3 regions of the Sinorhizobium terangae genome follow, and region 1 is predicted to be linked to each of the others. Evidence: predicted binding sites of a transcription regulator. Region 1 holds the regulator's gene; each other region holds the start of a gene.
What was found. The regulator PhoB, encoded in region 1, activates phosphate uptake and scavenging genes when phosphate is short. The targets are predictions, from matches to a motif close to TGTCATNNANCTGTCAT.

Region 1 (2,267 bases):
ACGAAACATGTCACCTACACACATCACGTCGGCGTTTGACGACGAGCTGAAATATCTGACGCGCCGCGTCTCGGAAATGGGAGGGCTTGCCGAGCAGATGGTGGCCGATTCCGTCCGGGCGCTCGTGAATTCCGACCTGGCGCTGGCGCAGAAGGTGATTTCCGACGACGCGATCCTTGACGATGCCGAGCGCCAGATCGGCGACAAGGCGATCGTCACCATCGCCAAGCGTCAGCCTATGGCCTCGGATCTCCGCGAGATCATGGGGTCGATCCGTATCGCCGCCGATCTGGAACGTGTCGGCGATCTAGGCAAGAACACCGCCAAGCGCGTGATCGCGGTCGCCGGATCCGGCATTCCGCGCAAGCTCGCCCGTGGCCTGGAGCACCTGGCGGAACTGGCCTTGGTTCAGCTCAAGGAGGTGCTCGACGTCTATGCCTCCCGCTCGCCGGAAAAGGCAAACAGCATCCGCGAGCGCGACGAGGAGATCGACGCGATCTACACGTCGCTTTTCCGCGAACTGCTCACCTATATGATGGAAGATCCGCGCAACATCACGCCGTGCACGCATCTTCTCTTCTGTGCCAAGAACATTGAGCGTATCGGCGACCACGCGACCAACATTGCCGAAACGATCTACTACATGGCAACGGGCGCCCAGCCGCAGGGCGAGCGGCCGAAGGACGACACGACGTCCACGCTAGGCTCTGTGACGGACTAGAGCGCCCGACAGCCGTATGCCCTAGTGCATGCGTTGATCTTATACCGGTCGCGGTTTTTCGCGGCCCATACTGTGCCGCGGTGGCATGATGGCACCCGCGCGTAGGAAGGAGCATGACCGAATGTTGCCGAAGATAGCCGTAGTCGAGGACGAGGAGGCGCTGAGCGTCCTCCTGCGCTACAATCTCGAGGCCGAAGGTTTCGACGTCGATACGATCTTGCGTGGAGACGAGGCCGAGATCCGCCTTCAGGAGCGCTTGCCCGATCTCCTGATCCTCGACTGGATGCTGCCCGGGGTTTCCGGCATCGAACTCTGCCGCCGGCTGCGGCAGAGGCCGGAAACGGAGCGCCTGCCGATCATCATGCTGACCGCGCGGGGCGAGGAAAGCGAACGCGTTCGCGGGCTTGCCACCGGCGCGGACGACTATGTCGTCAAACCGTTTTCGACGCCGGAACTGATGGCGAGAGTGAAGGCAATGCTCAGGCGGGCCAAGCCCGAGGTGCTTTCGACGCTGTTGCGCTGCGGCGACATCGAACTCGATCGCGAGACGCACCGTGTCCACAGGCGCAGCCGTGAAGTCCGGCTCGGACCGACGGAGTTCCGGCTCCTGGAGTTCCTGATGTCCTCGCCGGGGCGCGTCTTCTCCCGTTCGCAGCTTCTCGACGGCGTGTGGGGACATGACATCTATGTCGACGAGCGCACCGTGGACGTGCATGTCGGCCGCCTTCGCAAGGCGTTGAACTTCTCCAACATGCCCGATGTCATCCGCACCGTACGCGGCGCCGGCTATTCACTGGAAAGCTGAGGCCACCCGCCCGCTTCCACAGGCATCAAAAAAGGGGCGTCACCGCCCCTTTTTCAATTATGTTTGCTCGCGGTCGGTCAGCGCATGCGCCGGCGCTCGGCGGAAGGCTGATAGGCGAGCCGCGTGTGATAGCTGCAATAGGGCGACGATTCCGGCGAGTCGTTGCCGCAGAAATGGAACTCTTCCTTCAGCGGGTCGCCGATCGGCCACTTGCAGGTGCGCTCCGTGAGCTCCGTCAGGCCGAGGCGCCGCGACATCGGGATGACGACGTTCGGTGCGAGTTCGATGTCCTGGTCGGCGACGAGATCGACTTCGACCTCTTCCTTCAGCACGGTCGCGCCGGCGGTGCGGGTGACGGTGCGGGTGGCGACCCGCGCGGCATAGTTCGGTGCCCGGGGAGCGGACGTGGTGCGCTTCGGACGCGCGGCAGTGGTCGTGCCACCCGCCTTCGCGCGGCCCGGCAGGCTCAACCGGTGAACCTTGCCGATCACGGCGTTGCGGCTGACGCCACCCAGTTGCGCTGCGATCTGGCTGGCGCTCAGGCCCTCGGACCACAGCTTCTTCAGTTTCTCCACCCGCTCGTCAGTCCAGTTCATTTCTGCACTCCCCGTTCTCGGCGTTGGATGGCAGAATCCATCACCCAGCTCCGGAAAAAAGTCCGGAGCTGCAACGCGATAACTCTTTTGGTGACTAGGTCCGCCGCATGCGTCTAGTAATTGAATATTAACCTACTGGCAGGGT
Region 2 (2,267 bases), 720 kb from region 1:
TCGCGACATCGAGTTCGATGATACGAAGCGCCGGGCGACCGTCGGCCTGCTCGACCGATTCATTATCGATCCAGATCGGCCCTTCGAGCAGGCCATAGAGCTTGCTGCCGTCCTTGGACATCGCCATGCCCTCATAGCCGCCGGAACGCTTCAGGTTGAAGGCCGGCATTTTCTTGGAGGAGTCCGCCTGCAGCGTCAGCGTGGGATTATCGGGCGACATGACCGGCTTGTCGTTGACGACGGTCGGAACGACATCAGTCAGTTTGCCGGCTGTGTCGAATTTCAGGATGTAGGGACCGAACTCTTCACCGACCCAGAAGCCATCGGCGACCGGCTGGATCGATTCCACGTCGAAATCGGCGCCGGTGAGATAGCGGTTGGCCGAGCCTTCCATGACGATCGGGAAGGGCGCTTTGCGGTCCGGATCGGACAGGAAGATGGTCTGCAGCGCCTCGACCTTGCCGGCTTCCCAGTCAATCTTGAGATGGTGGAGCATCAGCATCGCGTCGGTCGAGTTCAGCTTGCTGCCGAATCCATTGTCTGAAAGGCTCCAGAAGGTGCCGTCGGACATTGCCTTGATCCCGGAAAAGCCCTGCATTGGTTGGCCATTGAAAGGCAGCGACAGTCCGGTCGGGCGAACGCCGTCCTTGCCGGGCACGCTGGCGAGTTCCACGGCACGCTTCCGGTCGGCCGTCGTGAATTTCCCGGAGGTCTTGAGATAATCCGCCGCGTCGGCCGGCGCCGCGATGATCGTGTTGGCCGGCAGGATGGCATGTGCCTTCAGCGTCGCCGGAAAGACCTTGTCCTCGGCGAGCGCCGTTGTTGTCATTACAAGCGCCAGCGCCGCGGAGGCGAAAAGTGCTTTCGTCATGAAGTTCACCCTGGGTTGGAGGTCTGAGACCGGTCCCCGATAGGCGTCTTTGATGACGGTTGATTGATGCTTGTCTGACAGCCCCGTGAAGCTTTGGTGACAGGCGATAGCTTGCTCGAACGTTCAAGATCCGCCGCCACTTCGAGCGTTAGTATTGCCTGGAAGAATACGGAGAGAAATTGGTCACGATGTTCGAGACGAAATTTGCAATTGTCCTCAGGGACGACCTCGCGATGTGGCAGAAGCTGAATGTCACAGCTTTCCTTGCCACCGGCATAGTCGGGCAGAAGCCGGAGATTATCGGGGAGGCGTATCGTGATGCCGCCGGCAATCTTTACAACGCATTAAGCATGCAACCGATCATCGTCCTGTCGGCAGGCGGGACCGCGCTCGGCGATATCCAGCGGCGGGCTTTGGCGAAAGATGTTCGCACGTCCATCTATATAGACGAAATGTTCTCGACCGGCCATGACGCCGCCAACCGGGAAGTCTTTTCCAGATCGGCACCCGAGAACGCCCGGGTTGCAGGGATTGCGATCCATGCGGAGAAAAAGCTCGTGGACAAGATCACGAAGGGGGCAAAGCTGCACGGCTAGCGCGGGATGAGGAAAAGTGTGCGCGGTTTTCCGCCCGCATCCCGCGCTAACTCTCAGGATCGGCCGCACAATTCGAGCTGCCCTGAAAGAGGCTTGCGGCCCGAAGAGAGGAGACGCCAAGCTTCTGGCCGCGGCCCTTGACCTCGTGTTCGCCGAGATCCTCGCTTCTGACGGAGGCTGGCAGGCGCATGCGCCGCAGGAGATCGGCGGAAATCAGGATCTGCCGATCGAGCGTTCGGCACAGGCCTTCGAGGCGCGCCGTCGTGTTCACCGTGTCGCCGAAGTAGGTGATCTTGTGCCTGTCGACGCCGATTTCGGCGGCAACGATTGTTCCGCCGTGCAGCGCGGCACGAAGGCGAGGGACCTCTCCGTAATCCTTGCGCCAGCGTTGAGCATCCGTGTCGATCCGGTCGAGAATATCGAAGGCGCAGCGAATGCAGGCGGCGTCGGCGATGGCACGATCGAAGGGCCAGGTAATGACCGCCGCGTCGCCGACATAGTCATCGATGGAGCCGCCGTGGCGTAAGACCGGATCGGCCATGCTTGCGAACACTCTCCCGAGGTATTCCTGGGTACGCAGATCGCCGAAGCGCTCGGCGAAGGAGGTGGAGCCGGCGAGGTCGATAAAGAGGAACACACGCTCCTCTTGCACCGGCTTGCGGTAGCGCCCGGTCAGCAGGCTGAGGAAAACGTCGCGGCCAAGCAGTTCGCGCACTCTCAGGACAAAGATGATCGGCCCGGAGATTGCCAGTGCGATGAGGAGTACGTTCAGCGATGGCATCATCTCGCCGGGGTGGCCC
Region 3 (2,267 bases), 250 kb from region 1:
ACGGTGACTGCCGTCGCAAGTGCAACGCAGAAGGCGCGCATGGGATTGAGGCGCGTGATCTCTTCACCGACGACCCGGATCAGGAGCGGCCCGTAAAGCAGCAGGCCGATGGAGATGCCGAGCGCGCCGATCAGCAGCACCCAGAACGGTGCCCTCGCGCTTTCCGTCGATACGGCGCCATTGACTGCGGAAACGATCGCCGACAGTGGACCAATCGCATTGGAAACGTCATTTGCACCGTGGGCAAAGGAAAGCAGCGCCGCTGAGAATATCAGCGGCATGCGGAACAGCTTGCGCAGCGACTGGTTGCGGTTGTCGAGCCCCTCCGACTGGCGGTGGATCCACGGCTTGCTCGCCACATAACAGACGATGCCCATGAACAGGCCGACCAGGAGACCGGTCGAAGGGGAAATGATGGCCACATGAACGAGCGCAAAAACCGCCACATAGGCGGTGAAGGCGCCCGCCGTCACAGCCAGGACGATCGGCATCCAGCGCCGCGCGGCCTCGATCTTGTCCTCGCGATAGATGATGAATTCCTTGAGAACGGCCAGGAAGATCGCTGCGATGGCGCCGCCAAGCAGCGGTGATATCGACCAGCTTGCCGTAATGCCGGCGAGCGCCCACCATTTGACGCTGGAAAGACCGGCGGCGGTCATGCCGGCGCCGACGATGCCGCCGATGATCGAATGGGTGGTGGATACGGGTGCGCGGGAAAAGGTGGCGATGTTGATCCAGGCTGCGGACGAGATCAGCGCGGCCATCATCACCCATACGAGCGTCTGAGGATCGACGAGCCCTCCGTCGACGATGCCGGCCTCGATTGTAAGCGTGACCTTCCGGCCTGCGGTCAACGCGCCGGCGATTTCGAAGACGGCAGCGATCGCCAGGGCCGTCGCCATCGTCATCGCCTTTGCGCCGACGGCGGCGCCGACGTTGTTCGTCACGTCGTTGGCGCCGATGTTCATCGCCATGTAGCCGGCAATCGCCGCTGCGGCGACGACGATTGCAGCACCCGACGAGCCGACAACGTAGATTGCCGCAAACGCCATGCTGAGAATCAGGAAGAGCAGCGCCAGGCCAGGGGCCGCCAGCCTGCGCATGACGTGATGAGAGGCCTCTTCGGCAAGGCTGAGCTTGTCGAGGTCCTTGTCCAGGGTCAGCTTTTCCAGGCGCGGCTTTGCCACGGATCGATCTCCATTGTCATAATCGCCAGTAACGGTACGGGCGAGCGCGTTCAAGCGGAATTGAAAGGAGAATGACAGCTAGATCGATGCCGGCTTTCCAAGCACGGCTGATGTTGTCCGCCGACGTTTTGCGGTTTAGCCGTTCGCGCTCTTGGGCAGGGATGCGGGTGCCGCCGCCATCCGTTCTCCGAACGCCAGGATAAGGCTTTTCAGCGAGGGTTCGGCAACGCGGCTCGCCGCCTCCTTGCAGTCGACCCATTCAAGGCGCCGGGTACCCTTTTCAGGGAAGTTCTTGCAGAAGTCATCGACTTCGAGCGCGTGTACCTGGACCTTGCAGGAGACCTTCAGGCCATGGTTCATGCGCTTCTGATAGACATAGGCGCCGATCGCGGCTTTCTGCGCCTTGCCCTTCACACCTGCCTCCTCATAGGCCTCGCGTTCGGCGACCTCATGGGCCCGCTTGCCCTGCATCGGCCAGCCCTTGGGAATGACCCAGCGGCCGGTATCGCGGCTGGTGATCAGGAGGATCTCCAGCGCACCCGTCTTCTTGCGGATCCGGTAGCAGAGCGCAGCATACTGCATGCGCGCCGGGCGACGCAGCATCAGATGCACATCAGCAGCTAACCGGTTCAGGAAGTTCAATGGGTCGATGCTCCTGCGAATCGATAGACATCAATTACTGCACAAGTATGGCGCGCCTATCTTGTCTGTAAATGACCTCAGACCAGCGATAAACTGGCGAGACCGCGTTGCGGTTCCGACAGTATCGCCCCGTCCAATGCCAAATATATGTACGCGCTTTAATTTCGCCAAAAAGCGAGGCTCGGCCTGGGTCGCATCCGGCGGATTTCATCGAGATCACGGGGGCGGCCGAGCCCGATATTAGGACCCGGCACGATCCCGCTGCTGAAGACGCAGCCGCGCGATGCGCGCCCATTCGCCGGTGCGCTCCGCTTCGTATGCCGCGGCGGCGACGAAGTCGATATGGCTTTGCGCCGCCGCCTTGGCGGCCTCCGGGTCACGAGCCATGATGGCATCGTAGATCGCCTCATGCTGTGCGAGAAGCCGGTCGCGCGCGCC

Region 2: the regulator PhoB is predicted to act here: its motif matches at 957-973, upstream of QA637_RS04075 (esterase-like activity of phytase family protein).
Region 3: the regulator PhoB is predicted to act here: its motif matches at 1,248-1,264, upstream of QA637_RS01880 (inorganic phosphate transporter).

Annotation. Positions count from the first base shown of each region.
Region 1 is NZ_CP121659.1:144,536-146,802, forward strand. Features, by position in the region: gene phoU (phosphate signaling complex protein PhoU) at 8-721, shown strand; gene phoB (phosphate regulon transcriptional regulator PhoB) at 843-1,526, shown strand; gene QA637_RS00700 (GcrA family cell cycle regulator) at 1,604-2,122, opposite strand.
Region 2 is NZ_CP121659.1:866,062-868,328, forward strand. Features, by position in the region: gene QA637_RS04075 (esterase-like activity of phytase family protein) at 1-871, opposite strand, end outside; gene QA637_RS04080 (DUF2000 family protein) at 1,060-1,467, shown strand; gene QA637_RS04085 (adenylate/guanylate cyclase domain-containing protein) at 1,514-2,267, opposite strand, start outside.
Region 3 is NZ_CP121659.1:399,006-401,272, forward strand. Features, by position in the region: gene QA637_RS01880 (inorganic phosphate transporter) at 1-1,187, opposite strand, end outside; gene QA637_RS01885 (NUDIX hydrolase) at 1,323-1,829, opposite strand; gene QA637_RS01890 (FadR/GntR family transcriptional regulator) at 2,070-2,267, opposite strand, start outside.